Synechococcus elongatus PCC 11801: one gene and its partner. The protein of the gene in region 2 interacts with the protein of the main gene of each other region in a pairwise test. Links are inferred from orthologs where the notes say so. Each region holds a gene or a part of one and is shown on either strand. Other genes may lie near its edges. The genes, in order: secD and pheT.

Evidence for each region.
Region 1: the proteins of pheT (region 2) and secD interact in binary tests that used the Escherichia coli proteins (3 or more experiments, as listed by UniProt). The link is inferred for Synechococcus elongatus PCC 11801 from one-to-one orthologs.

What each region holds. Positions count from the first base shown.
Region 1 is NZ_CP030139.2:1,849,877-1,864,563, forward strand. What follows is about bases 2,071-4,949. They hold secD (protein translocase subunit SecD), read right to left. Parts: upstream 4,268-4,949; coding sequence 2,873-4,267; downstream 2,071-2,872. Other genes in these bases: secF (protein translocase subunit SecF), read right to left, coding at 2,071-2,864; DOP62_RS09115 (alpha-ketoacid dehydrogenase subunit beta), read right to left, coding at 4,304-4,949. Also shown: DOP62_RS09090 (hypothetical protein), read left to right, coding at 1-325; DOP62_RS09095 (hypothetical protein), read right to left, coding at 668-1,426; DOP62_RS09100 (hypothetical protein), read right to left, coding at 1,535-1,933; more of secF, read right to left, coding at 1,920-2,070; more of DOP62_RS09115, read right to left, coding at 4,950-5,284; DOP62_RS09120 (ABA4-like family protein), read left to right, coding at 5,573-6,025; DOP62_RS09125 (DUF3082 domain-containing protein), read right to left, coding at 6,022-6,354; DOP62_RS09130 (hypothetical protein), read left to right, coding at 6,413-7,168; DOP62_RS09135 (hypothetical protein), read right to left, coding at 7,205-7,537; DOP62_RS09140 (bifunctional aminoglycoside phosphotransferase/ATP-binding protein), read left to right, coding at 7,693-9,237; DOP62_RS09145 (methylated-DNA--[protein]-cysteine S-methyltransferase), read right to left, coding at 9,234-9,803; DOP62_RS09150 (glycosyltransferase), read right to left, coding at 9,818-10,918; bifunctional diaminohydroxyphosphoribosylaminopyrimidine deaminase/5-amino-6-(5-phosphoribosylamino)uracil reductase RibD, read right to left, coding at 11,169-12,251; DOP62_RS09160 (DUF3122 domain-containing protein), read right to left, coding at 12,244-12,708; DOP62_RS09165 (bifunctional nicotinamide-nucleotide adenylyltransferase/Nudix hydroxylase), read left to right, coding at 12,860-13,876; DOP62_RS09170 (nicotinate phosphoribosyltransferase), read left to right, coding at 14,025-14,687. UniProt on the Escherichia coli protein: Part of the Sec protein translocase complex. Interacts with the SecYEG preprotein conducting channel. SecDF uses the proton motive force (PMF) to complete protein translocation after the ATP-dependent function of SecA.
Region 2 is NZ_CP030139.2:464,329-479,173, reverse strand. The notes cover bases 5,935-8,971. They hold pheT (phenylalanine--tRNA ligase subunit beta), read left to right. Parts: upstream 5,935-6,253; coding sequence 6,254-8,689; downstream 8,690-8,971. Other genes in these bases: dnaG (DNA primase), read left to right, coding at 8,832-8,971; DOP62_RS02245 (serine/threonine-protein kinase), read right to left, coding at 5,935-6,118. Also shown: DOP62_RS02265 (hypothetical protein), read left to right, coding at 26-454; DOP62_RS02260 (NAD(P)-dependent malic enzyme), read right to left, coding at 537-1,946; DOP62_RS02255 (2OG-Fe(II) oxygenase family protein), read right to left, coding at 2,254-2,949; DOP62_RS02250 (lysophospholipid acyltransferase family protein), read left to right, coding at 3,089-4,465; more of DOP62_RS02245, read right to left, coding at 4,556-5,934; more of dnaG, read left to right, coding at 8,972-10,913; DOP62_RS02230 (ArsR/SmtB family transcription factor), read right to left, coding at 10,923-11,294; DOP62_RS02225 (metallothionein), read left to right, coding at 11,395-11,565; DOP62_RS02220 (TldD/PmbA family protein), read right to left, coding at 11,881-13,221; DOP62_RS02215 (LL-diaminopimelate aminotransferase), read right to left, coding at 13,466-14,701; nadC (carboxylating nicotinate-nucleotide diphosphorylase), read right to left, coding at 14,776-14,845.

The DNA of each region.
Region 1 (14,687 bases), 1.4 Mb from region 2 along the record:
TTTGTGGCAATCTAGTAATTATTTATTAGGCATTGGAGCTGCGCTCCTTGTTCTAGTTGTTTTCGCTTCTTTATTCTGGCTTTTAAGGCTACTTGCTAATGTCTTAATCTGGATAACTATCTGTATCTGCGCTGTACTACCTTTCTTTATTTTGCAATCTGATACTCTATCTTCAAACTCTGATATTTGGAGTTTTTCAGCCGTTTTAGGAGCTGCTTGCGCGGTTGTCTGTCTAGCGATCTATCCGTACTCAAGTATGTATGAAAATAAGATCAAAGAAAAAATTGAAAAAGCATTGCTTCTCGATCGCGATTTAAATATTTAGATAAGACTTTAAAATTCCTCTATTAAACTGAATTATCAGTTCCTTTATTACTGTAATGATTCTTGGCTCTACCTGTGATCGCACCAACTAAATCGCACTCTCTAGGTATAGTCTCTCGGTAACTGGTGGCAGTTTGACACTAACGAATTCATCTTGAAGCATAGCTACTAATAGTAAAAGATAAGATCGTCATAGTTTAACTGCAAATCACGACTGTTTTTCCATAACTGACCTATCAAAAACTATACCTAGAACCTCTTAGACAATAACTCGCTACTCTCGAACAGGAACTCGTTATTGTTCAAGACCACCTTTTTACTCTCAGACAGTCGCTGACCTCTCTCAAGTCCCTGTTGCCAAAGCCTCAGTCAGTGCCTCGTAGTTCTCCTCCTTCCCTGCTGCATACTTCAAAAAAGCTTGAATCGCGATCGCTTGTCTTTGAATCGAACCCACGTCCGCGATCGCAACAATCCAAACAGCTAGCACATCGCCTTCAAGGTGCATCGCCACAGTGCAGAGTCCCTGACCATCCGCCGCACAATCAGCAGTCGGCTCAGTCTTCACCAACTGCATCCGCTGCACCACCTCTTGAATAGGTTCCTTCTGTCCCCCAATTAAGCCCAGACTGTTAACCCTTGTTAGCGACTCCGCTTCAATGAGAGTGAACCTTCGCAGGTTGTCCTGAAACAAAGAAGGGCCAGTGCATTGCTGACGCGCCCAGCGCTGAGTGAGTTGTTCACAGAGTTGCGGAATGTCAAACCAGCGATCGAGCTCTGTGTTCTTAAAAGTGCTGTAGTCATCCAGCAGAATCTCAAGACTGCTTGCTGCGATCGCAGTTCCTTGGTTGGCAGATTGCACAAGGGTTGCCACTGGCACCGAGCACAATCGCTGTGACTCTTCTCCCGCACAAGGACTCGACACTTTAGAGCTGCCCGCCCAAGTGATTGCCACCAAAGGGAGGTGCAAGTGATAGGGTCCCATCGTCACGGAAATCACTGTTGCCAGCTCATCTACCGGTGGCGTTTCGCTGAGGCGACTATCTGGTTGACAAGCCGCTAATAGCAGGATGGGAATTGTCGCAATCAGTCGATTGAGCCGCATTGCATTGATTCTGATCTTTGCAATCGCTGTGAGCCTTGGCTCCAGAGATCAAGACGCTGGACAGACAATGACTGCCATGGGCTGAGCTGCAGTCTACAAACAGTCGATTTAGAGACTGCTGGCATGGGTGCTATCAGGACTGAGAGTCTGCAAGCGTTTCCAGAGTGGATGGCGAGTTCCCGTGGCTAAAATGCGATCGAGCTGGCGTTGTAGTCGGCGATCGCGGCGTTGCGGCCAGCAGCGATCGATCAACACTCCAGCCAAACTCATCGAACAGACGATCAGCACTAGCCACGTCAAGAGATGGTAGAGCATGGCATAGCGCAGCGCTGCCCAAGTGAACTGCTCTGCCATCAAGGCCCATTCAGCCCGAAGATCCCAAAGGCTCCAAACCAGTCCCAAGCTGGCCAGCCACAGTCTGGGCTGTTGTCGGCGGTAATGCCAAGCCTGCAGCAGCTGCAGTTGGCGATCGCGCTGCGTCACTTCTGTCAGATCAGGTTTCAGCATTGATCGGTTGCGGCGATCGCGGCGTGCGTTTACGCCACCAACCTAGCAGGGTACTCGCGACAAAAATGCTGGAATAAGCACCCAAAACAAACCCGACAATTAAGGTCAAAGCAAAGTTCTGCAGGGTGGCGCCCCCGAAGATGTAAATCGCTACGAGGGGTAACAGCGTTGTCAGGGTAGTGTTGATCGAACGGCCTAGCGTCTGGTTGACCGAAAGATCGACGATTTCATCAATATCGTCGTCGGGGAACAGGGCGATCGTTTCTCGGATGCGATCGTAGATGACCACCGTGTCATTGACCGAGAAACCCGTGATCGTTAGCAGCGCCACAATAAACAGGCTGTCTGCCTCATAGCCCGCCAAGATCCCCAGCCAAGCAAAAACGCCCGCCGTAATAAACACATCGTGGAGCAGAGCCAGAATGGCTAGCAAGGCATAGTCCCGCTGGAATCGGAAATTGAGATAGACCAGAATCCCAGCAAAGGAGACCAGCAGCGCCAACAAGCCAGAGCTGAGCAATTGCTGCCCTAGTACCGGACCCACCGTGTCGATTTGCGTCTGCTGCGGATCAAAGGGACCAAACGCTTCACTCAGTTTGATTTGCAGCTGAACACGCGCTTCAGGGCTCAGATCGCCAGTGCTGATTACAAATCCCTGCTGTTCCTGCCCCACCACTTGAACATTGCTGCGCTCCAAGCCCTCGGAGGTCAAGACCTCACGAATGGCACCAGCTTCCAGCGGGCGATCGCACTGTGCTTTGGTACAGTCTCGCTCGAGCTGCAGACGAGTACCCCCAATGAAGTCCAGACCCGGTCGTACCGGCCCCCCAAACTGCACCCAAGAAATCGCCATGCCCACAATGCTGAGCAAGACCAAGATGGAAGAGATCCACCACCAACGCCGACGCTGAGCCGTGAGTTGTAACGTCATGGTCACCCTCAGGATTTGGTTGCAGTCAGAGTGCGATCGAACAGTTGCGGCTTGCGCAGGGCTGGATTCGTGATCGCCAAGAACATCAGCGTGCGGCTACAGGTGATCGCCGTAAACATGCTGACCATCACCCCGATCGCCAGTGTTAAAGCAAAGCCCTTGACCAGACCGCTGCTTAGCCAGAACAGAGCACCACAGGCAATCAGCGTCGTGACGTTACTGTCCAAGATGCTGCTGAAAGCTCGATAGAAGCCGGATTCAACGGAGCGATAGAGCGATTTGCCTGCTCGTAGTTCCTCTCGCGTTCGCTCAAAAATTAGGACGTTGGCATCCACGGCCATACCGATGCTGAGCAAAAAGCCAGCAATTCCGGGCAGGGTCAAGGTCACACCCAGCAGATTAAAGGCTGCCAACGAGAGGATGGCGTAAATCGCTAGGGAAATGTCAGCGATCAAGCCGGGCAGCTGGTAGTAAACCACCATGAAAACAAGGACGAGGAGCAAACCGCCAACGCCCGCATAGATGCTGCGCTGGATGCTGTCTCGACCAAGTGTCGCGCCCACGGTGCGGTTTTCAACAATTTCCACCGGTAGCGGTAGGGCACCACCGCGCAGCTGAATCGCCAGGTCATCGGCTTGCTCCGTACTGAAGCGGCCCGTGATGACCGCACTGCCCCCTGTGATCCCAGTCTGGGCAAACTCAGGCCCCACCACCGGCGCACTGATCAGAACGCCATCGAGGAAAATGCCAATGCTGCGCCCTGTGCCCGCCAAACTTTTGGTGAGGGCTGCAAATTGGTCACCGCCTTCCGTATCAAAGCGCAGGGCCACTTCCCAGCTATTGCCTGATTGGGTTGGCTGGGCAAGAGCATCCTTCAGCGATTTACCAGTAATTTGGGCGGGACCAAAAAACTTACCTAGTTCTGTCTGAGCTTTTTCGAGTGTCTGCTCTAACTCAGTCACTTTGGCAGGGTCACCATTGCGGCGCTCAATCTCTATCGCCCCCCGCGCTTGGGAAACCACTTGCTGTAGCTGGGTCACAGCAGCTTCAGTGCCAGGATTCTGTTCCCGAAACTCTAGCTGAGCTGTGCCTCCTAACACCCGCTCGGCTTGTTCGGGGTCACTGACGCCGGGCAACTGCACCAAAATCTTGTCGCTGCCAGCAGTTTGAATCACCGCTTCAGAGACACCCAAGCCATTAACCCGGTTCTCAATGACACGCTGCACCGCTTCCAGTTCGCGATCGCCTACCGAGGGAATCTCGGTGGTGGGCTTGACCAAGATGGTCAACTGCGAGCCCCCTTGGAGATCAAGGCCAAGGCGGATGGGGAGCTGCACCAAGACAAAGATGGCAGCGGCCACCAAGGCCAGAATTAAGATCAGCGGACTCTGCTGTTTTCCCATGATGTTTCTGAATACGGCAGATCGGCGATCGCTGACCTAGACCTTGGCAGTCAACAGATCTTTGACAGCGGCCGCAATTTGTTCGGGTTGAACGATCGTCAGATTTTCCAGCTTGCCGTTGTAGGGCGTCGGAATATCTTGGGAAGACAGACGCACGACCGGTGCATCGAGTTCATCGAAGCAGCGTTCCATAATCGCTGCGGACAGTTCAGCAGCAATCCCGCCCGTTTTCATGCACTCTTCAACGATGATGACGCGGTGGGTCTTGCGAATTGAGGCTTCGATCGCTTCAAAATCGAAGGGCTTGAGCGAAATCAGGTCGATCACTTCGGGATCAAACCCTTCTTTCTCCAGCGTCTTCACTGCCTGCAAGCAGTGGTAGCGCATGCGCGAGTAGGTGAGGATTGTGACATCCTTGCCGGGACGAACCAGTTCTGCCTTATCCAACGGGCAGATGTACTCCTCGTCGGGCAGGTCTTCTTTGAGGTTGTAGAGCAGCACGTGCTCAAAGAAGAGGACAGGGTTGTTGTCGCGGATTGCTGCTTTCAGCAGACCCTTGGCGTTGTAGGGCGTTGAGCAAGCCACGATTTTGAGCCCGGGCACGGCATGGAAGTAGGCTTCCAGTCGTTGGGAGTGTTCAGCCCCAAGCTGGCGACCGACACCCCCAGGACCGCGGAAGACGATCGGAATGGTGAAGTTACCGCCGGAAGTGTAGCGCAGCATCGCGTTGTTGGCGATCTGGTTGAAGGCTAGGAGCAAAAAGCCCATATTCATGCCTTCGACAATCGGCCGCAAACCGGTCATGGCGGCGCCGACGGCCATCCCTGTGAAGCCGTTCTCGGCGATCGGGGTGTCGAGCAGCCGGAAGTCACCGTATTTTTTGTAGAGATCCTTGGTGACTTTGTAGGAGCCGCCGTAATGCCCCACGTCCTCGCCGAGGACAAAAACATTGGGGTCACGTGCCATTTCTTCATCGATTGCAGCCCGTAGGGCGTTGAACATGAAGGTTTCGGCCATGGGTTCCTCGAAGGCGGCAAAAACTGCGCAATCTTCAGATAATAGCCGCTTGCCCTTGGGCTCGGATAGCGATCGCCCTAGCCGCCCTTGGCAAAGGTGCCAAGAATCAAGACTGAGAGCAGCAGCCCTGGCGATAGGAAGAGAATCAACAAGCCGAGGTCGCTATAGGTCAAAGCAGTCATGGTGCAAGGATTTCCGTCGTTTGCTTTCAGACTAGCGATCCCCACTGCTGCTGGCTGCCAATCGTTACATTTGAGACGTTGTGGCGTTGCCTTACCTGGTTTCCCAATGCTGGCTGAGCTCTTTTTTAACGGTGCCAATCTGGCCGTCTTGCCCTTTTGGTTATTGCTGATTGGCCGTCCGCGCTGGGAATGGACACAGCGGATTGTCGGCTCGCCTTATCCTTTTGCGGTACTGGCGATCGCCTATTTGATACTGCTGGTTACGTCCGTATCGCCCGAATCGGCTGCTGCGCTTGCCAGCCCCAAGTTGGCGGATATTGCCAAAGCCTTTGCTGATCCTGGGGTCACGGCTGCTGGCTGGCTTCATTTCGTAGTGCTGGATCTCTTTGTGGGGCGCTGGGTAGCTCAAACCGCCGTCGAGAAACCGGGACTTCCCGTGCGCCACTCATTAGTTCTCTGCTTATTTGCAGGCCCGCTTGGACTGCTCAGCCACCTGATTACCCAAGCAATTTGGCAGTGGTGGCAACAACGACAAGCCACCTCAACTACAACGGCCTAGCTTTGGGCTTTGCGCAAGCTTTGTAGCCCCACTTGAATCCCGAGTAGAAACAGGCCCAAGGCCACAATGCCAAAAATGCCTGTGGCAAGCGCACCCATGCCAACTACCAGCGTCCGCACTGCAACCGCAATGTTTTGAGCGAAGGCGTTGCCAGTCGGCAGCGGTTTAGCCGCAAAGCTACTGGCGATTGACAGCGTCAGAAAGTAGCCGCCTACCGCGATCGCTCCTGAGACAGCGGAACCACTCCAACAGCTCGGTAAGGTTGGCGGTGGATTGCCAGCGGTAGTTTCAGTCGGTTGGGTCTGCTTGGTCTGCTGTTCGTCACTCATGGATCGGGCGATCGCCAAACAATGCTTGCTCTAGTCTCGCTGAAAAGAGGCGGCAACGATGCAGGCTACAGCAGGGGCGATCGCCGCGCCATACTCAACGGTAAGAGACCGAACTTGGCACATGGTGGATCTGTTCCTACAGCGGCTCCTCGCTGTCACCCTCCTTCTAGGCGGTGTGCCTAGCATGGTCTTGGGGATCGGTCTAGCCTCAACCAACCCCACTGCTTGGGGCTATAGCCGCGAACAGCAGGAGGCCAGCATCATCCTGTTTGGGGGCGGTGGTTTGGTGGCAACCGCTGCGGGTAGCTTGCTAGAACTCAACTTTCGTCAGCAGCGGCGCCAGCGGCAAAAACAACGCCTACAGCGGTTTCTGCATGGTTTGATTCGCGAGTCGCAAGGGAGCTTGGGCATGATCGAGTGGGTCACCCGCGCCAGCGATCGGGTACCTTGGCCCACCGAGGAACTGAAGTCTTTTTTGAAAACGGAAGCGCTACTGCTCAATGCTGAAGTCAGCTCGGATGAGTTGGGGAATATTCGCTATCGCTTTCCCTTCGATCCGCAACGGCAAGATCAACAGCAGCAACTACGCCGCTTATTGCACGACCTTATTCAGCAACAGCAAGGTCGGGTTAGCTTAGTCGATTGGGTAACCCAAGCCAGTACTCTTGTGCCTTGGCCCACTGCTGACTTACGGGCTTTTTTGGAAGCAGAAGCTAGCCTGCTGGAAGCCAATCCTGAAGTTGTGGATAACAACACTCTTTACTACTGCTTTGCGACGCCAGCACTTCCCACAGCGGCCCCGCCATCTGCCTAAGCAGTGCGATCGCGGCCGGTCAGCACGTTTAGTCCGTCAGTCAAACAGCACATCCAGCCACCACACTGGGAGCTTGGGAATCCGGTTGCTGGTCAGCGGGATTAACGGCAGATCAGGAAAAGCAGGCAGCGTGTAGGTATCAGTGTAGGTGTCCACCCGAATCAAATCCAAGGGGTTGTCACCGCTGGGCTGGCGTTCTGCCGAAAGACAAATTGTCGCAGCTTGGGGCTGATGATCGGTTGGTGTCAGCGCTTTCAAGAGCTGGTCAAAGTGGGAGATCCCTTCAGCATCTGTCCAGTAGGCCCCATTCCAGAGAAACGACAGTTGATAAATCTGTTGATCACTGGTGGGTGATGAGGGATGTTTCATGGTCGACCTCTCCCAAAAAAATGGGATGGAATGGTTCTTAAGATTCCCGCAACGGAGGCTAGGAACATCCCTCTGATCTTGCTGACTTAGACGATCGAGCTTGATCAAGGTTTGGCGAGCGTGCCACGGTAGAAGCAGTGTTTTAGGCCAAAACGATGACGGATGCTGCCCTGCCGCTTCTCATTCAGCAGATGTTGCAGCCTGAGTTTTATCCGCATGCCGTTGAAACACCTGTGCAGCTCTATCAAACGCACTGCTCCTATGTCCTGCTGACAGGGCCCTATGCCTACAAGCTCAAAAAGCCGGTTAACTTTGGCTTTTTAGACTACTCAACATTGGAAAAACGCCAGCATTTTCTGCAAGAAGAATTGCGCCTCAACCAACGGACAGCAGCACCCCTCTATCAACAGGTTCTTGCTATTTCAAAAACGGGCGATCGCTATCAGTTCTCTGAAGGCGAACCCGCTGAAGAATATGCTCTGCAAATGAAGCAGTTTCCCAAGGGTTGTCTCTTCTCTGAGCAGTTTGAAGCGGGCCATCTTGATGCTGAGGTCATGCGCCAACTGGCTGGAGTTGTCGCGGATTTTCATGCTCGAACTTGGGTAGATGACCACGTTCGTAGCTATGGGCAAGTGGCACAAATCCGTAAAGCCTTTGATGAAAACTATCAACAAACGCTGAGCTATGTTGGGGGCCCACAGACTCAAATACAGTTTGAGGAAACCAAAGCCTTTAGCGATCGCTTCTTTGACACTCAGTCTGATCTATTCGCAGCTCGGACTGCTGCAGATAAAATCCGTGAATGCCATGGCGATCTTCATCTCGGAAACCTTTGCCGATGGGATGATCAACTCTTTTTGTTTGACTGCATTGAGTTCAATGAGCCCTTCCGCTTTGTCGATACGATGTATGACATTGCGTTCTTGGTCATGGACCTCGATGCACGCGGCCGTCAGGATCTAGGAACGGCTTTTCTCAACGCCTATGCTGAGATAAGTGGCGATTGGGAAGGACTACAAGTTCTGCCGCTGTATCTGAGTCGACAAGCGTATGTCCGCGCTAAAGTCACCTCATTTTTATTAGACGATCCAGCCATTGATAGCGATCGCCGTCAGCAGGCTTTTGATCAGGCAGCTGCTTACTACCGGCTGGCCCATGCCTATGCCCAACCAGCTCAACAGGGCGAATTGCTGTTACTCAGCGGTCTTTCCGGCTCGGGTAAATCAACTCTAGGACGCACGATCGCGGAACGGCAACGGGCCATCATTTTGCGATCAGATGCGGTTCGCAAACACCTAGCAGGTGTGCCCTTGTTCGAACGGGGTGGCCCAGAACTCTATAGTGCTGAGATGAACGATCGCACCTACAATCGCCTCTTACAATTGGGTCTTTGCTTAGCTCGTGCCGGCTACCGCGTCATTCTGGATGCGAAATATGACCGTCAAGCCTATCGAAATGCTGCGATCACTGCAGCTCAATCCCAAGAGATCCCGATCCGAATTTTGCATTGCCAAGCCTCGGAATCGACGCTGCGGCAGCGATTGCAAGCCCGTCAAGGGGATATTGCTGATGCGACTGCGGATTTGGTCAGTCAGCAACTCGCAGCTTGGCAAGACTTTAGTGCCGAAGAGCAAACCTCTGTGCAAGCGATCGCGACTGAAGAGCCTCTAGCAGAACAATTAGACGTGATTGGTCTTTAACAGACTTTCGCTTCCCAATTCAAGAGTTTCTGTTTGCGATCGCGTCCCCAACGATAGCCACCCAATTCGCCGGACTGTTGTATAACGCGATGGCAAGGAATGAGGTATGCGATCGGATTTTTGCCAACCGAATTGCCTACTGCACGGGCAGCATTGGGGCGTCCGATCGCGATCGCTAAGGCTTGATAAGTGGTCGTTACCCCTCTAGGAATTTGAAGCAGCGATCGCCAGACTTGCTGTTGAAAGGGTGTGCCGTGCACGTGCAGCCGGAACAGGCTGGGGTCAGCAGTTTCATAACGAAAGAGCTGCTGAGCAATCATGGTCGTTTCAGTCGGCTGATAGTGAATTGCTGCGTCAGGCCAAGCCGCTTGCAACCATGGCTCAGCTTCCGCAGGGCTTAAAGAATCAAAAAACTCAAGCTGACAGATGCCGATCGCCGTCTTTGCAATCAAACAATCTCCAAAAGGAGTGCTGTGTAATCCGTAGATCAGTTGGCTGACCCCAGATGAACTAACTAGCGATCGCGATGTAGGACTCCAGTGAATCATCGAATCTGTTAGTTGCATTGCAAACTCACTCACTAACCAACCCAAGTAAGTTTGCGATTCAGCCAGAAATTCCAGAGAGTAACAACCGCGATCGCTACCCAGTTCGATGGTAAATAGTGTAATTTAAGACCTTCAACTAAGAGGCTTAAAATCAGGAGATTTAAGAAAATTCCCAAGGAACAAATCAAATTAAACTTGAGGAATCGACGAGACCAGTAGCGCTTTTGAGATCCCTTTGCTAAATCACGAAAAGTCCAAGCATCATTCAGCATAAAGTTATTAAAAATAGCGACCTCAGCTGCAATAAATTTGCTGAGTAGTAACGGCAATCCTAATTGACTGGAATCATGTAGAAGATAGAGTACGAGGCTATCAACGATAACGCCAGTTGCGCCCACGCCGATAAATTTCAAAAAGCGCGAACTTTCCCAGCGCTGGAGTCGTAACTGTAGCAAGTGCCGTAGGTAATCCCAATACTCTCGGGACGTCACCTTGCTTTCGCCTTGGCTGCGCTCACGGAAGACAAAGCCGACTTCCTGAATGTGCCGGATGCGTCCTTTGGCAATCACTTCTAAAAGGATTTTGTAGCCGCGAGGCTGGAGGCGATTGAGGTCGAGTGCCGATCGCCGCACCATGAAGTAACCGCTCATCGGATCGCTGACGCGACCGAGGACTTCTGGCAGTACTAAAAGACCAAGCAACTGAGCGCCCCGTGAACCAAAGCGACGCCATAGACTCCAGTCACTGACGCCGCCGCCGGTCACATTACGGCTGGCGACTGCTAAGTCAGTTCCTGCTTGCATCGTCTCGAGCAAAGCCAAGAGTGTTTCCGGTGGATGCTGCAGGTCACCGTCAATCACGCCCAAAATTTCGCCTTGAGCCTGTTGCCAGCCATAGACGACGGCTGTTGCTAGGCCGCGATCGCTCTGCCGCCGCAATACCGTCAACATTGGCAGCTTCGGTTGGAGTTCTGCCGCTAACGCCCAAGTGTGATCGGGGCTATCATCATCGACCACAATCAGCTCGTAGCGATCGGGCAGGGCGTGGTCGAGCAATGAACTCAGCTGTAGCAGCAGCGGCTGGATATTCTCAGCTTCATTGAAGGTCGGGATGACCAAGGAGAGAGAAAGCACTGCCAATCACTTGGGCTCCGACGCAAACTGCTGCTCAGCATACGAGGCGATCGCCCTTCCAGACAAATCAACCTTGGGTGACTGCTCTCTTGTCTCGTCCCTACAGTCCTCGGGAAGTTGAATCTCAGTCCTGAAACGGTTGTCGATTGAAGCTCATGATGGCCAGCGCGATTGAACTCCCGTGATCGTGCGAATTCTCAACTAAAAGTCCGGAAAGTTACCATTCTTGATTGGAACCAGAGGCATGAATTTACGACTGGATATAAGCCGTCCAGCAAAGATCGGGGCCGATCGCTTGCCACTGCGATCGCTCAACTTTGAGGGCTTGATCCATCCGCAATAAACCCAAATCACCGACTGGGCTGTAACCGGGTGGGCCACCAATCAACTTGGGAGCAATGAACGCTAGAAGCTTCTGAATTTGACCTTCGCGGAGAGCAGCCGCAGCTAAAGTGCCGCCACATTCCCAGAGCAGAGTCGAAAGGCCGCGATCGAATAATTCAGCACTCACAGCCGTAGGAGTTAACGGCGATCGTGCAATGACTTCTACCCCTTGAGTTTCGAGTTTCTTCCGGCGATCGCGATCGGCCGTCTCTTCGGTAAAAACAAGCGTGGGCGCAATATCGGTCTGCCAAAGATTGGCCTCCAGCGGCAAATCTAAGTGGCGACTCATCACTACTCGCAGGGGATGGCGATCGCTGACGTCATGACAAGTCAGACGAGGGTTGTCCAGCCGCACTGTGTTGCCACCCACAATGACCGCATCCACTTGCGATCGCAGTTGATGCACTTGGCGACGCGATTCAGGACTGCTGACCCAAGCGCTATGGCCGCTGCTAGCCGCAATTCGACCGTCGAGGGTCATGGCGTACTTGAGAATGCCAAAGGGACGACGCTGAGTCACCCGCCAAACAAACGCTTCGTTCAGTTGCTCACAGGCGGCTTGTTCAACACCAACCGTCACGTCGATTCCCGCTTGTTGAAGTCGGGCAATGCCACCCCCAGCGACTCGGGGATCAGGGTCGACCATGCCGACTACGACCCGCTTTAGACCAGCCGCCACCACCGCTTCGCTACAGGGCGGCGTCCGGCCATAGTGATTACAGGGCTCAAGGTTGACGTAAAGGGTGGCTCCACGGGCGCGATCGCCGGCTTGCCGCAGAGCAAACACTTCCGCATGGGGCTGCCCAGCGGCCGGATGGAAGCCTTCACCCACGACTTCTTCGCCTTGGGCAATGACGCAGCCGACCATGGGATTCGGTGCTGTTTGCCCAGCCGCTTGTGCAGCTAACTCTAAACAGCGCTGCATGTACTGACGATCGCGATCACTCATGCCCGATCGCAGCCCATTCTTTGACCATAAACGGCGGTACCGTCAACATCACTTCATTGTCTAGCTGTAGCCGCAGAGGGGTGATGCGATCGAGGAGTGGCAACAGCGTCTCGCTGTCGAACTCTGCCACATTGGCGCTGAGCTGAGTATCTTGATCCGTCACGTTGGGCAAGGACAGTTGCCGACCCGTTTGCTCCACGATCAAGGGCGTCTGCCGCGAGAGGCGCACGGCTGGAAAACCTACCAAGCGCAGTCGGGAAGCAATGCGATCGCTGCCTTGGCGACGTTCATAGAAAATCACCTGCCAAGATTGATCCCTTGCATCGCGCAGACTTTGCAAGGAGCGAATCATTTCGCGATCGCCCCCTTCGGGATAGTGATGAATTGCCGCGATCGCAGGCAGGCTCGGACTTCCCAACAGGAGAAGCAAGCACCATCCCCATATCAGCCAACGCATCGCTCTAATCCAGCTGTGCCGTTCACTGTTTCATTGTGTGCATAGGCTGACGCTGCGATCGCCTTGTCAGCTTTCAAAATTCAGTGCTACCTTCAAAGCAAGCCACGCTAATCGAAGCAGGCTTTCACTTCAGGGATTCTGAGGTCAATCAATGAAATACGACGTTGCCGTTTATATCGGCCGTTTTCAACCTTTTCACAATGGTCATCTGTCAGTGGTGCAGCGATCGCTTGAGGTCGCGCAACATCTCCTGATTCTGACTGGTAGCCATCTCGCGTCACCCGATACGCGCAATCCTTGGAGTTCTGAAGAACGCGAGGAAATGATTCGGGCAGCGTTGCCTGCCAATTGGCAAAAACGAGTCAGCTTTATCCCCATTCGGGATCACCTCTACAGCGACAATCTTTGGCTGACGGAAATTCAGCAAAAAGTCCTCGAAGAAGCTGGCGAGGAAGCCCGCATTGTTTTAGTCGGTCACCGCAAGGATCGCAGTAGCTATTACCTCGATCTCTTTCCCCAGTGGGATTTTTTGGAAGTGCCGCGACTGGAAGCAGTTCACTCCACTGCTGTTCGCGATGCCTATTTCAGCGGTTCTGAAGAGTCAAACTATGCCGCTGCTTTACCTGCAGGTGTTGCAGACTATCTGACGGCGTATCAGCAAACGGGTCGCTATCAATGGCTGCGCGATGAGGCCGATTACATCAAAGGCTATCGGCGAGCTTGGGCTGTCGCGCCCTACGCACCGACGTTTGTGACCACCGATGCGATCGTGATTCAGTCGGGGCATGTGCTGGTCGTTCGTCGCAAGGCACGTCCAGGCAAAGGCTTGATTGCACTGCCAGGAGGCTATATCCAGCAAGATGAAACCGTGCTGGAAGGAATGCTGCGGGAACTGCGCGAAGAAACAGGATTGAAAGTTCCGAAGCCAGTTCTACAAGGATCGATTGTCGAAAATCGCGTCTTTGATGCACCGCAGCGATCGCAACGGGGACGCATCATTACCCACGCCTTTTGCATTCACCTTAAACCTGGGCCTTTACCATCCGTGCGCGGCGGCGATGATGCCGAAAAAGCTTGGTGGATGTCCCTCGCGGATCTCTATGCTCACGAAGAGCAATTCTTCGAAGATCACTTCCAAATTATTCAGCATTTTGTCAGTCGAACTTAGTGCTGAATCGATCAGTCATTAGGTAATCGCATAGCTGGAAATCAAGAGTTTTAGCCTCTTGTTTTGGTAGTCATTTTGTTCTGACAGCTCAGTCTGGAGAGACCGGGTGAGTTGTCCTTGACCTCATCGTTGCGGAGCGCAACTGATTATGGACCTCAATCTTCTGTTCGATACCGACTCATACAAAGTGAGTCACTGGCTGCAATATCCAGCTGATACCACTGCGATCGGAGCTTATTTAGAGAGCCGGGGTGGAGATTGCTCGCACACGCTCTTTTTTGGCCTGCAATATCTACTGTTGCGTTATTTCTCAAAGCCAATCACTAGCACCGACATTCAAGAAGCTGCCGCGCTATTTCGAGCACATGGCTTGCCCTTCAATCAAGCAGGCTGGCAACAAGTTTGCGATCGCCATGGCGGTTATTTACCGTTGCGAATTCGTGCCGTACCCGAAGGCAGCCTGGTTCCCACCGGCCATGTCTTGCTGACAGTGGAATCGACCGATCCTGAATTGGCTTGGTTGGTGACTTGGGTTGAGACGCTACTGTTGCGGGTTTGGTATCCGACGACTGTGGCAACGCGCAGTTGGCAGCTTCGGCAAATCATTCAGCAAGCGCTGGAGCAGTCAGCCGACAATCCAGCCGCTGAAATTGACTTCAAGTTGCATGACTTTGGTTCGCGGGGGGTCTCAAGCCAAGAGAGTGCTGCAATCGGAGGGCTAGCCCATTTAGTCAACTTTCAGGGCACCGATACGATCGCTGCTTTACTGGCAGGACAGCGCTATTACGATTGCGCGATCGCAGGCTTTTCG
Region 2 (14,845 bases):
GTCGGTCTCAAATATGGCACGAGTGATGGCATTGGGATGGGTTGCCGTGAGCGTTCTAGGGAGTGTGTGGCTCACTCCACCGGCGATTGCGCAAGCAGCGACCAACGCTGCCGCCATCCTGAGTCAGCTGCCTCGGCCGACAGGGTCACCGAAAGCTGTGCAATCCATGTTTGCTGCCAATGCTTACCAGCAGCAATCAATTAACTTTCAAGCCAAACCTCAAAAACCTGCTGCTGTTCTTGCTTTCTATCGGCAGGCCCTCAGCCAAAAAGGTTATCGAGAACGAACAATCAACACTGTTTCAGGAGATTGGGGCTTTAACTTAGTGCTTGATCTACCATCCAGCCTGCAACTGGCAGCCAAAGCTCCTGAAAAAACTGTGGTTCTGGTTGTACAAGGCACGGCACTCGGGCCAGATACGCTCAACGTCAACGCCCGCTTTGAGGAAATTTAGGCTTCAACTAACTTTTAACTGATATTAATCAGCCTCGGGGCGATCGCCCCGAGGCTAAGATTCATTGCAGCTTTGATGCGGCTTAGTGGGTAGTGACGAGGGTTCGTGCCAAGCCATTCGCTTGGGCAGCAGCTACAACGGCAGCAGCGACAGCCGGTGCAACACGAGAGTCAAAAGCACTCGGCACAATGTGCTCCGCCGACAACCGTTCAGCAGGAACCAAATCCGCGATCGCGCGGGCAGCAGCCAAAAACATGCTGCTGGTCAAACTTTTCGCCCGACAATCCAGCGCCCCCCGAAACACGCCGGGAAAGGCAAGGACGTTGTTGATTTGGTTGGGATAATCGCTACGTCCGGTAGCAATTACAGCAGCCCGCCCCTGAATCAACTCCGGTTGAATCTCAGGAATGGGGTTCGCCATCGCAAAAATAATGCGATCGCTTGCCATTGTCTCCACCATTTCCACCGTCAGCACTCCCGGCACACTGACACCGATAAAGACATCGGCACCGACGAGAGCATCGGCTAGGGTGCCGCCTTGCTCCACGGCAAAAGTCTGCTTCTGGGAATTGAGATCTGTGCGATCGCCACTGAGAATCCCACGGGAATCGCAAATGATGATGTCTGTTGCGCCGGCTTCCTTAAGCAAAGAGGCAACGGACAAGCCAGCAGCCCCTGCACCATTCATCACGATTCGTACCTGCGACAGGGATTTTTTGACCAGTTTCAGCGCATTTTCTAGCGCCGCTAGGGTGACGATCGCGGTGCCATGCTGATCATCGTGAAAAACCGGGATATCCAGCTCCTGCTTGAGTCGCGCTTCAATTTCAAAGCAGCGTGGGGCAGCAATATCCTCCAAATTCACGCCGCCAAAGACCGGCGCAATCCGCTTCATCGTCTCGACAATCTCATCCGTGTCTTGAGTATCGAGACAGATTGGGAAGGCATCAACCTCGCCAAATGCCTTGAACAGCATGGCTTTGCCCTCCATCACGGGCAAGGCACCCGCTGGTCCTAGATTCCCCAACCCAAGAACCGCCGAGCCATCCGTGAGGATCGCCACCATGTTTTGCTTGACCGTCAGCTCGTAGACGCGATCGGGATCCGCTGCGATCGCCTTGCAGACCCGCCCTACCCCGGGGGTATAGGCCATGGCTAGCTCCGCTTGACTGGTCAATTCCAGCTTGGGCTCAACGCTGATTTTGCCGCCTTGGTGCAGAGCAAAGGTGCGATCTTCGCTATCGATGATCTCGACATCCGGTACCGCTGCGATCGCTTCGAGTACAGCAGCAGCTTGTTCTTCGCTGGCTGCTTCAATCACCAAATCGCGATCCAGCCATTGATTGGTGCGATGCAGTAACTCAATCTCAACCAGATTCGCTCCCGTCGCCGCGATCGCCTGCACAACATGCAGCATGGCAGCGGTATTGCTGGGCATACGCACCAAAACAGTGACGCTGTGACTGGCATTCGGGGTAAGTGCAGAGGTCATTGAGACAGGGGGATGCAAAGAGTCTTACTGCCATTGTCCCACCCTGTTTGAATCTCCCCCCCAGAGAGCACCCCCACCCATCAGGCGATCGCGTTTACTCCATCCAATACCAGTTAGTCTCTTTAATATTGTTTAAGACTCATATTAGACTCATTTTAAGTCTATTTAGTCTCAAAAATAGACAAAAGGAGCAGTCCAGTTACGTGCGGAAGATGCCAGCCTCTACAACCCTTGTAGAAGCTACAGTTCAGCAGCTCGCTCAGCAATTGATCTGATTTCAGGGATCTCTCAGTTTTGAAGATCGCAGTCAGCGCAGTGGAACTGGACTCCAGCGATCAACTGGGGGAGCTAGATATTCCGGAGCTAAACCGGTTGCCGATCGTGCCGTGATGTAAAGGTCAAAACTGACAGAGAGTCGAGTGAAATCGGTCACATTTTCGGTGACGCCATGCCGAGTGCTCGCAGGAAATAACAGCAGCAGGCCTGTCTGCGGCGGGTAGTCAACCCAAGCTTGATTGAGTGGTGCCTCTTCCTTAATCACTTCGCCATAGCCAACAGCCATGCCAGGCACCAACTCATTACGGGGGCGATCGTCAAAGATTCGTAGGGCACCGAGATCCGGATCCGCTTCGCCGTTGAGGTAATAGATAGCGCTGAGGTGAGCGTTGGGATGGTGGTGGGCGCCGATGCTCTGGCCGGGTTCCGAAACAACTGGCCATGACCGCTGAATCCACAGTTGTAAGGCTTCCGTTTGGAAGCCAAGGGCTTGGCAAAACTGTAGGGCTTGAACTTCCACCTGCGATCGCAGCCACGCAAAATCAGGATGTTCATGCACCAACGCGACGCCGTTCATGTCGCCGGTCCAAGCCGCTTCGCCACTCGGATTAGCCCACAGATCCCCACGCCACTGAAATATCTGCACGATCATGCGCTCCAGCAAGTCTGGATCTGGCATTAGTACAGTGCGAGAGACAGCCAGAGGAAACCAAGTATCGATGGGCATGGAGTGATGAAAGAACGGTTCTTGTGTACCCTACTCCACCGATCGCAACTGGCCGAAGCCAACATGAGCTTCCAGCAATTGCAGGTCACAATATGGGCGATCTTGGCCGTTTCAGGCGATCGCGCGATCGCTACTGCCCATGCCCCATGCCATCGTGCAACAGGCGCAGCCAGCACTGCGCTTTATTCCGCCGGACTATCAGCCTTGGCTGCACCTTGTGGTCAAGACAGTCTTGCCAATGCTGCTGCGATCGCATGGCATCCAGCGCGTCGAAACAACGGGCGTCGAAGAACTGGCGCAACGCCTCGCCCAATTCCAAGCTCGACAATCTCGGCTCATTTTGGCATTCCGGCATCCAAGCACCCAAGACCCTCTCGTTTTGGCGCATTTACTCTGGAAGACGGTGCCGACGGTGGCACGCCGCAACCAAATTCCCTTGCGATCGCCCGTTCATAGTCAATTTCTCTATGATCGCGGCATTCCCATTTGGGCTGGTCAATTGACGGGCTGGGTGCTGTCAAAACTGGGTGGTATTCCCATTCAGCGCGGCAAGCTCGATCGCCTCGCCCTCAAAACCGCGCGGGATTGTCTCGTCAATGGTGACTTTCCGCTGGCGATCGCGCCAGAAGGGGCAACCAATAATCACAGTGAAATCCTCAGCCCTCTTGAGCCTGGTATCGCCCAGCTCGCCTTTTGGTGCTGTGATGATTTGGCTGAAGCAAATCGATCTGAAGCCGTTTTCATCATTCCTATCAGTCTTCAGTACCCCTTTGTTGATCGTCAGAATTGGGTGGTTATTGATCGGCTTTTTAATGACCTCGAACAACAACTAAAACTCCCCAAATCTCTATCTCCAGCCATTGATCATCCCGGTGAGAAACGCTATGCGCAGTTAGCAAGACTGGGACTAGAGATGTTGACAATGTTCGAAACCTTCTATCGTGAGGCTTATGGGCAGAGCCTAGCGGTTGACTCTGCTAAAAATGTGGTTGAGAAGACTGCCTATCCAGACTTTGCAACTCGACTACAACGTCTCCGGGAAATGGCTCTTTCCGTTGCGGAATCCCACTTTAATTTGCCAGCTAAAGGCACCATTAGCGATCGCTGTCGCCGCATTGAGCAAGCGGGCTGGGATCGCATCTACCGTGATGACCTTGAACAGCTCTCTCCAGTGGCACGAGGTCTCGCAGACTGGAATGCTATGGAAGCCAGTATTCGCATGGGGCATATGCGACTGGTAGAGCAGTTTGCTGCCGTTTCGGGCTCCTATGTTCGCGAAAAACCGAGCATTGATCGCTATGCAGAGGTGTTGACCATCATTGCGCGCGCGATCGCCTGGATTCAGGGCCGTAATCCCCAGTCAATTTCAAAGCTGGGGCAACGGATTGCCAAGCTACAAATCGGTCAGCCCATCAATGTCAGCGATCGCTATCTGGACTATCGAAAGAGTCGACGTTCGGCGATCGAGCAGTTGACTGCTGATCTACAAACACAACTTGAAAAATCCATCAAGTAATAGACCGAGAGATTGTTTCAGCTAGGAGTTGAAACAATCTCCAGAAGATGGCAGTCAATACTCGCTAGGGCTGCAAAGAGAAACTAAGTCTTAAAACAGGCGACCATGACGACCATCAGGCATGATCGTCCACCAGTTCGTTTTAGCCATCTTGAGTTGCACGGGGGTCAACTTAGCACCGCGTAGGTTAGCACCACAGAGGTTGGCACCCCGCAGATTGGCATTGCTTAAAGTTGCATCACTCAAGTCTGCTTTTTGCAGGTTGGCAAAACTGAGGTCGGCATTCCCAAAATAGGCTTGATGGAGGTTGGCTCGCCGGAGATTAGCGCGGTGTAGATTGGCCTGGCCAAAATCAGCTCGTTCAAGCTGCGTCGCTGTAAAAATGGACTCTTTGAGCTGCGACCCTTGAAAGTTAATGCCTGGCAACTGAGACTCGCTAAGGTCAATGCGATTCAGGACTTGCTGACTAAAATCGCGCCGGCCGCGCTGGTAGGTTGCCAAGATATCCCGAGCATTGAGGCTGGCTCGACCTAACCCCCCAGTTGTAGGATTCGAGCTTCCTGTCAAAGCGAGCAACTGTTGTGGATCAGCAAGCTGCTCAGGTCGCTGCCCCCCGCGATCGCGCCGACGGGCTCGAATCGCCGCAGCCTGACGCTCTTGGGGAGAGGGATAGCCAGATCCTGTCCGTCCCGAGGAGGGTTTAATGGGCGCAGTGCCGGGCGGTAAGGCACTCAGCCCTTGGATCAAGCTGTCGTGGTAGGGCTGCAGATCCAGTGCTGTCATCACCTGCTCTGCTCGCTGATAGCGGAAGCGCACAGAGGCTGCCAGCATTTTGCCCAGCACCGTCGCAAACGCATCGCTAATTTGCACGGCTTGGCGCCAGAGCAATTCACCGCTGACGGGATTGTAATCCAGTTCCTGAGGTCCTTTACCGGTCATCAGGAACAGACAAGTGATCCCCAGCGAATAGATATCGCTGCTGTAGACCGGCCGCATCGCTAGCTGTTCGGGCGGAGCATAGCCTCGTGTCCCCACCGAGAACGAGGTCAGTGCTGTCAGTCCACTACCTCCCTTGATTTGGCTGACTTGGTCTTTGACTGCGCCAAAGTCGATCAAGACAAGTCGCCCATCAATATCTCGCCGAAGCAAATTCGCGGGTTTGATATCGCGGTGAATCACCTCTTGGTTGTGGAGATATTGCAAAAGCGGCAGAAGTTCACTGAGGAACTGCTTGACGGCAGCTTCGCTGTAGAGTCCTCGCTCGCGCACCTCCTGCTCAAGGGTTTTGCCGCGAATGTATTCCTGAATGAGGTAGAAGCCCTGCGGGGTTTCGAAGTAGTCCAGCAGGGTGGGGACTTGGGGATGGTTGCCAATCCGGCCCAAGGTTTTGGCTTCGCGCCGAAACAGCTCCCGAGCCATCAGCATCATCTCGGGATCTTGCACTTGCGGGAGTAGCTGCTTGATCACGCAGAGTGGTTCGCCGGGCAACTGAAGGTCTTGCCCCAGATAAGTGGCACCAAAGCCCCCTTGCCCCAGGGCTTTGATCACGCGATAGCGATCGCGCAACAACAGGGGCGATCCGCAGCTTGCACAGGAATCGTTCGTGTCTTCGTTATCCGGTTGTTCGCAGGCTGGGTTGAGACAGAGAGCCATGGGCAGTATGTCTTGAAGATCCGGATCGTCTTCAGTTGCCTCCACTTTAGCGGCGATCGCGGCTTCGCAAAGCCCTCCACCCTTTGCCGATAGAATGATTGAGCCGAAACGAGGCGCTCAAGGAAGGCGGTTAGCATGCGGATATCCCTGAACTGGTTGCGCGAGCTGGTCCAGGTTGACCTCGAGCCCGAGGTGCTCGCGGAAAAACTGACCCTAGCGGGCTTTGAAGTTGAAGAAATTGAAGATCGCCGCACTTGGGCCGCAGGTGTGGTTGTTGGGCGCGTCCTTCAGCGGGAGCAACATCCCAATGCCGATCGCCTCAGCGTTTGTCAGGTCGAGATTGGTCAAGAAGAACCAGTCACGATCGTCTGTGGCGCGAGTAACGTCCGGGCAGACATCTGGGTTGCGGTCGCCACTTTGGGGAGTTACTTGCCCTGTATTGACCTCAAGTTAAAACCCACCAAACTGCGGGGTGTGCGATCCGAGGGCATGATCTGCTCACTGTCTGAGCTGGGATTGACCAAAGAATCGGAAGGCATCCATATTTTCTCAGAGGACGCAGATCTCAAAGCCGGGCAGCCCGTAGGACCGCTGCTAGGGCTGGATGATGTTGTCCTTGATTTGACCTCGACGGCGAATCGGGCCGATGCCCTGAGCTTGATCGGGATCGCGCGGGAAGTACGAGCTTTGACTTCTGCCGCCCTGACGCTGCCTGAGGTGGAACTGCAAACATATTCTGAGTCGCCGAGTCTGGCGATCGCCCTGCAAAGCGAAGCCTGCAGCCACTACAGCGGCACGATTATCGAAGGGGTGACGATCGCGCCTTCTCCCGAGTGGTTGCAGAAGCGGCTGCAACTGGCAGGGATTCGGACGATTAATAATGTCGTCGATATCACCAACTACATCCTGTTGGAGTACGGCCAGCCGCTCCATGCCTTCGATCGCCAGAAACTGCAAGCGATCGCGGGCAGTACCAATCTTGCGATCGGGGTGCGATCGGCGCAGGCCGGTGAAACGCTCAAGACCCTCGACGATCAGGAACGGACACTCTCAGAAGCAGCGTTGGTAATTACTGCGGGCAATCGCCCCGTCGCACTCGCTGGGGTGATGGGCGGCGCTGACAGTGAAGTCAGTGATCAGACCACCGATATCTTGCTGGAAGCAGCATGGTTTGAGCCGATTGCAGTCCGACGCTCAGCACGCAGCCAAGGCTTGCGCACCGAAGCTTCAGCTCGTTATGAGCGTGGCGTCAACGTGACCGAACTGCCGATCGCAGCGCAACGAGCGATCGATCTGCTGCTAGAAATTGCGGGCGGCCGTGTGGTCAGTCAGACTGTTGCGACCAGCCAACGCCAGGCTGAACTCGAGCCCAGCATTACCCTGCGTCTCCAGCGCATCAATGAACTGTTAGGTCCCATCCAAGCCGAAGACGATGAACTCAAAGACCTTGGTGCAGACGATATTGAGCGGTTACTAACTGCGATCGGCTGCCATTTGACTTTGGTTGATGATGCAGTCTGGCAAGTGCGCGTCCCCCCCTATCGCCGGCGTGATCTCGAGCGTGAGATTGACCTGATTGAGGAAGTCGCACGGCTCTATGGCTACGACAATTTCGGGGAAACGCTGCCGAACTTGGGCGACACCGAAGGCGCGCTCTCAGTCGATGAGAATTTGCGGCGACAGATTCGGGCGGTCTGCCGCGGAGCAGGACTGACCGAGCTGCAGCACTACTCCTTGGTCAAACCCGGCAGCGATCGCCAAGTTCATCTGGCCAACCCACTGCTGGCGGAATATGCCGCTCTGCGACTCGATTTGCTCAGCGGCCTGATTGATGCCTTCCAATACAACTGGGAGCAAGGAAACGGCCCGCTTTGGGGCTTTGAAATCGGTCGGGTTTTCTGGCGAGAAGAAGATGGCTTCTTCGAGGCCGATCGCATTGGCGGTATTCTCGGAGGTGATCCCAGCCGCGGCCGCTGGCAGCGCGGTGGCAAAGAACAAGCGATTGACTGGTATGCCGCCAAAGGCATCTTGGAAGAGATTTTTGGGCGCTTTGGACTGACGATCGAGTTTCAGCCCGATCGCCAAGACGATCGCTTCCATCCGGGTCGTACTGCTTCGCTTTGGCTGCAGGGCGATCGCCTTGGGCGCTTTGGTCAGCTCCATCCGTCGCTTTGCGAAGAGCGGGGACTACCGGCAGAGGTCTACGCCTTTGAGCTTGAGCTAGATGTCTGGCTCGACCACCTCGATCAGCCCGATCGCCAAGTGCCACGATTCCAGCCCTACAGCAGCTTCCCAGCCAGCGATCGCGACTTGGCATTCTTTGTCGATCAGTCCGTGACTGTGGCGGAGTTGGAGCGGATCATTCGCCGTCAGGGCGGGGCACTGCTCAGTGAAGTCGAGCTGTTCGACCAATATCGGGGTGAGCACGTTCCCGAGAATCAGCGCAGTTTGGCCTTCCGCCTCACCTATCGGGCAGGCGATCGCACTCTGACCGAAGCAGAGGTTGAGCCGGTTCACGATCAGGTACGTCAGTCCCTCGTCGAGCGCTTCCGCGTCACCCTGCGCAGCTAGAACAGTCCTGAAGCGATCGCTGTCAATCTCTCTCTAGTGACGAGGGAGAGTGCTTGCTGGCGATCGCCTTGCCAATTTTTACGACCCCCCTGCGGGGATCAAAAGTCTCCCTCACAATAGGAGCAGGTTGCCCAAGGCGGCCATGGATACTCCTCGGCTTCATCCCGAAACGATCGCAGCAGTCAAAGAACGGGCCGACATCGTCGATGTCGTCTCGGAGCAAGTCGTGCTCAAAAAGCGCGGCAAGGATTTTGTTGGCCTCTGCCCGTTTCACGACGATAAATCGCCGAGCTTCACCGTCAGTCCGGCCAAGCAGTTCTACTACTGCTTTAGCTGTGGCGCGGGCGGCAACCCGATCAAGTTCCTGATGGAGCTAGGCAAGCAGTCCTTTAGCGAAGTTGTCCTCGACCTCGCGAAGCGCTACCAAGTCCCGGTTCGTACCCTCGAAGTTCATCAGCATCAAGAGCTGCAGCGCCAGCTCAGCCGCCGCGAACGCCTCTACGAAGTTCTAGCCGTCGCCACCCAGTTTTATGAACAAGCCCTGCGCCGACCAGAAGGTTCAGCAGCGCTCACCTATCTCAAGCAGAATCGTCGTCTACAAGAGTCCACGATTCAGAAATTTCAGCTGGGCTATGCTCCAGCCCAGTGGGCCAGTCTGGCGACCCATTTAATTGAGCAAAAGCGCTTCCCTGCCGACTTGGTTGAAGAAGCAGGTTTGGTAGTGGCGCGGCGCAATAGCCAAGGCTACTACGACCGCTTCCGCGATCGCCTGATGATTCCGATCCATGACCTGCAAGGGCGGGTTGTTGGTTTTGGCGGCCGTACGCTGACCGGCGAAGAACCGAAGTATCTCAATTCGCCCGAGACAACCCTATTCGAGAAGGGCAAGCTGCTGTTTGGCTTGGATAAAGCCCGTGCCTCGATCGCCAAGCAGGATCAAGCTGTCGTCGTTGAAGGCTACTTCGATGTGATCGCCCTGCATGCAGCGGGCATCGATCACGCAGTGGCTTCCCTCGGGACAGCCCTCAGTCGCCAGCAGGTCAAGCTGCTCTCGCGCTACAGCGAATCCAATCAGATCGTGCTCAACTTCGACGCCGATCGCGCTGGTGCAAAAGCGGCAGAACGAGCGATCGGGGAAGTCAAAGATCTGGCCTATCAAGGGCAGGTACAGTTGCGCGTCCTCAATCTGCCCGGCGGTAAGGATGCTGATGAATACCTCCAGCTGCATAGCGCGGCTGACTATCGGGAACTGCTGGCGCGATCGCCCCTTTGGTTGGACTGGCAGATCGAGCAACTGCTGCGCGATCGCGATCTCGATCAGGCCGACCAGTTTCAGGCAGCGGTTCAAGCGATTGTGCAACTGCTGGGCAAGCTGCCCAACACACCCCTACGGACTCACTACGTCCACCAGGTTGCCGAGCGCCTTAGCCAAGGCGAAGCTCGTACAGCACTGCAATTGGCCTCAGATCTTCGGGCGCAGGTCCGAGGACAACGCTGGCATGGGCAGGCGAGCCGCTGGGAGAAACCCGGCGACATCAGCATTCGCGAGCAGGCCGAAGCACAAATTATCAAGGTTTACCTCCACTGTCCCCGTCTCCGTTTGACCGTGCGACAAACCCTGCACGATCGCGAAATTCAAGGTTTTAGCCTCCAGCCCCATCGCTTGCTCTGGCAGGCGATCGCTGAGATCGAAGAAGCCCATCTCGGTTTGGAGTCCATGTACCAAGTAGAGCGGGGCGAAGGAGATCCAGAAGATTTAGCTGCCATTGATCTCGTGCCAATTCTGCGCGATCGCCTCGATCAGTTGACGGGGGTTCCCCTCGCGAGTTTCTTGGAACTGAGCGAAACTGATCGCGCTGATCTCACCCACCCATTACCCTTGTTGCGAGGTGCTGTCGCCTTGGTTGAGCGGTTACGTTGCGAAAAACGCTGCCGCCATCTGCTCGACTCTTGGGCACGCCAAAGCATTCACACCTTCGAACATTGCATTGAGCGGCTGCTTCAAGTAGGCGTGAGCACTGAAACAGACGCTGAGGCCGAGATTACAGCACTGCACGAGCAGCTCAATCAAGAGGCGCTTCACTTTCAAAAGCTCTACTACAACGAGCGCCGCTACCTACAACAACTGGATGAGGAGCGTTGCCTCAATCCCCAGGCTTTCCGAGCAAACACTACTGAACCAGCCGCGATCGACTCAGCGGATCAGCAACCCATCCCAGCCTAAGGACTGCTCTTATTCCGGACATTCCTGCAAGTGATCGAGGGCGTTTTGATACAGCGCCACAATGTGGTGATCCTGCAAGCGGTAGTAGACGTGTCGTCCTTGTTTGCGATAGCTGACCAGCCGCAGATTGCGCAGCGATCGCAATTGGTGCGACACCGCCGACTCAGACAGGCCAATGGCCTGTGCCAAATCTCCCACGCACAACTCCGACTGCGCCAAGAGCGATAGCAACCGCAGTCGATTGGGGTCTGCGAGCACTGCAAAAAATTCCGCAAGGGATTGGGCAACCTCCGGTGCAACCGCTTGCAGTTCCGAGGCGATCGCAGCATGCGTTCCTTGGCAAACTGCCGCATCTCCATCCTGCAGCGCTGGTTTTGTCATGAGCCTGTAACTGTTTGTCCACCCACCATACCTGAATCAAGATTCAGATGTTAGGGTAAACACATGAACACCTATTCAGATATTCAAGGGAGTTGCGATCATGACCTCGGCCACCCTCGTCAAATGCGCTTGTGAACCCTGTCTGTGTAACGTCGATCCCAGCAAGGCGATCGCTCGTGACGGCAAGTACTACTGCAGCGAAGCCTGTGCTGATGGTCACGCAGGCGGTAGCAAGGGCTGTGGCCACACAGGCTGTAATTGCCACGGCTAGCGGACTGGCGGCGTAATCTCAATAAAAAAACGCTGGCTCTTGGTCTCGGAGCCAGCAATTTTTGGTGGAAAGTTTAATGATGTGAGAACCGTTGAAGCTGGTCTAGAGAGCTGATGCTTCTGTTCGTGGGGGTGATTGCGCACCCCCAACCCACGCATTGGGGAACTAGCCTCCCCCAAGCTCCCCGCAACAAGATTTCGGGTAAGACACATCGGTGGAGCAGCGATCGCAACCGGTAAAACTCGCTGGTGGTAGCCTTGGGCTTGAGGCTCATCAGATCGAGCTACAAAGGGCGATCGCGCTGATCCAGATGGCTTATTCGCCCGTGATCGAAAGCCCTTCAACCCAGACAGCAGGAGCAATCCCACCGGGGGTAACCTGCGCGATCACATCGACTTGGACGATGTTGCGCAACAGCTCGCGGAAATCGCCGGCAACCGTGGCCGACTCAATGCTGCTGCGATCGCCTTGATTGACCAGCCATCCATCGAAGGGTAGTGAGAACGATCCCTGTAGGGCTTGCACCCCAGCGTGCAGCGCCTGCAAATCGTCGATCAAGACCACAGATTCTGCTGTCTCTAAATTCAGCTCCGATCGCGCTTCTGCTGCTTCCACCACACCGAAGTGAGGACTGACCGTCACCTTGGCACCGAGATTGGCGTGACCTGTTGGACTTGCTCCCAGCCGTTTGGCTGTTCCCGCACTATGCAAGAAATTTTTGAGGACACCGCTTTCAATCAACGGGAGGCGGCGAGTGGGTGTGCCTTCGCCATCAAAAGCCGTTGCACCCACATTGGCTGGATGGCGAGCATCGTCGTAGAGATTCAACAGTGGTGAGGCGATCGCCGTGCCCAAGGATTCAGGGGTCGAGAGACTCTGGCGATCGAGTATGCTTTGGGCGTTGAACAGATTGGAAAACGCTCCAAGCAGTTGCAGGAAGGCTTCGGGCGAGAAACAGACCAGGTATTTACCAGACGCGATCGGACGGTAGTCGAGGTGGCTGATGGTCTTGTCAGCCGTCTCTGAGACGCAACCACTGAAGTCAAGATCCGCGAGGCGGTGTGCCATCCGAAACGCCCCAGCACTACGAGGTTTGCGATCGGCCTGCTCTGTTTTGCTGTAGAGGTAGAGCGAGGCATAGCTCCCTTTCTCAGAGCGCAGTGCCCCTGCACTGTTGAGATAGAAGCCCTCACTGCGCCGCCGCGCCAAGCCGTTGTAGGGAACGGCAGCGATCGCAGGATGGCTGGCAAGCAACTGCTGTTCTGCATCAGCCAAAGCCGTGATCAATTCTGGAACCGCTTCGATGTCGTAGTTGGGAATTTCCAGCGGTTCTAGGAGCGCTGTCGCCTCGGGGCTAAAGTCCGGCGCATGTTCCCGAATGCCGAATTGGCTGGCTTCCAAAGCCGTTTGCAAGGCCAACTCCAAACCTGGAAGATCGCTTTCGCTGGTGGACGTGATTCCAACTTGTCCTTGCTCATTCCAGACGCGAACCGTCACGCCCGATCGCTGCGAGGCCTTGACCTGTTTGGGTTCTCCCTTCTCGACCTGCACACTCGTCTCTTCGACGGCAGAGCCAGAGACATCGTATTGGTGGATGCCCAAGCGACGGGCACTGTCACTGACTTGTTCAGCAAGGTGATCGATGGCCAGGGGCATAGTCATGTGGGAGAAACACAGAAAGGAGCCTCTATGGCTCCCTTCCTTAGTGTATGGATTCTTCAGCGGCGACGGGGTAAGTGAGCTGCTGAGGCAGCAGACGATCGCCTCTCATAAATTGGCCCAGCCCGCTCTAAACCTGAGCGGTGATGAGCGACTGGGATCTGAACCTTTATGAGGAACAACAGTTTTGTTGTGGAGGTGATTGCGCACCCCCCAGCTTGCTGCTTAGTAAGATGTTGTCCTAAACCAGACCTGCGTCACGAATCCGCTGCATTGCCGTCACCACGTTTTCGCGGCTATTGAAGGCTGAGATACGGAAGTAACCCTCACCAGCAGCCCCAAAGCCTGAACCCGGTGTGCCGACCACATTGCAAACGTGCAGCAACTTATCGAAGAAGTCCCAGCTTGTCAGACCAGCGGGTGTTTTTACCCAAACGTAGGGTGCGTTGACACCGCCATGGACTTCTAGACCAGCAGCCGTCAGCTCTTCGCGGATGATCCGAGCATTCTCGAGATAGAAGGCAATCAGCTCTTTGATCTGAGCTTGACCTTCTGGGGAGTAGACTGCCTCAGCCCCGCGTTGAACGATGTAGGAAACGCCGTTGAACTTGGTGGATTGACGACGGTTCCACAGTCCCCAAAGCTCCACGTCGCTGCCATCCGCTGCTTTGCCTTTCAAGCCTTTGGGCACCACGGTGAAAGCGCAGCGAGTACCGGTAAAGCCAGCGTTTTTAGAGAAGGAGCGGAACTCGATCGCGCAGTCCCGAGCGCCCGGAATTTCAAAAATGGAGTGGGGAATGGCCGGATCGGTAATGAATGCTTCGTAGGCGGCATCGAAAAGAATGATTGAGCCATTGGCGCGGGCGTAATCGACCCACGCTTGCAGATACTCGCGGCTAGCAACAGCGCCAGTCGGATTATTCGGGAAGCAAAGGTAGATCAGGTCAACTTTTTCGCTGGGAATTTCAGCGGTGAAGTTATTTTCGGCACTGATGGGCAAATAGACTAGGCCGTCATATTCGCCGCGATCGTTGGCGTCACCGGTGTGACCTGCCATCACGTTGGTATCGACATAGACCGGATAGACCGGATCGGTGACGGCGATGCGGTTGTTATCGCCAAAAATGTCGAGGATGTTGCCGCAATCGCACTTGGAACCATCAGAAATAAAGATTTCCGATGCGTCAATCTCACAGCCCCGCGCTTGGAAATCCTGGGCAGCAATTTTTTCGCGCAACCAAGCGTAGCCTTGCTCGGGACCATAGCCCTTGAAATTCTCGCGCTGGCCCATGTCTTCCACGGCCTGAATCATGGCTTGGCGACAGGCAGCGGGCAGCGGCTCGGTCACATCACCAATGCCCAAGCGGATGATCGCGGCGTCAGGGTTGTTCTGGGCAAAGGCATTGACCCGTCGTGCAATTTCGGGGAAAAGATAGCCCGCTTTGAGCTTCAGGTAGTTGTTGTTAATGGTCGCCATAGGACGCTGGAGAATTCGCCAAGCAGCAATCTCGTAGTGTATCGGTTTGCTGCGATCGCCAACGACGGCGCTAGTTATTGCAAGCGCATGCTGAGATCGAGCCAAGGCGATCGCGTGATGGGGGCGCTGCTGGAGATGTAGTCC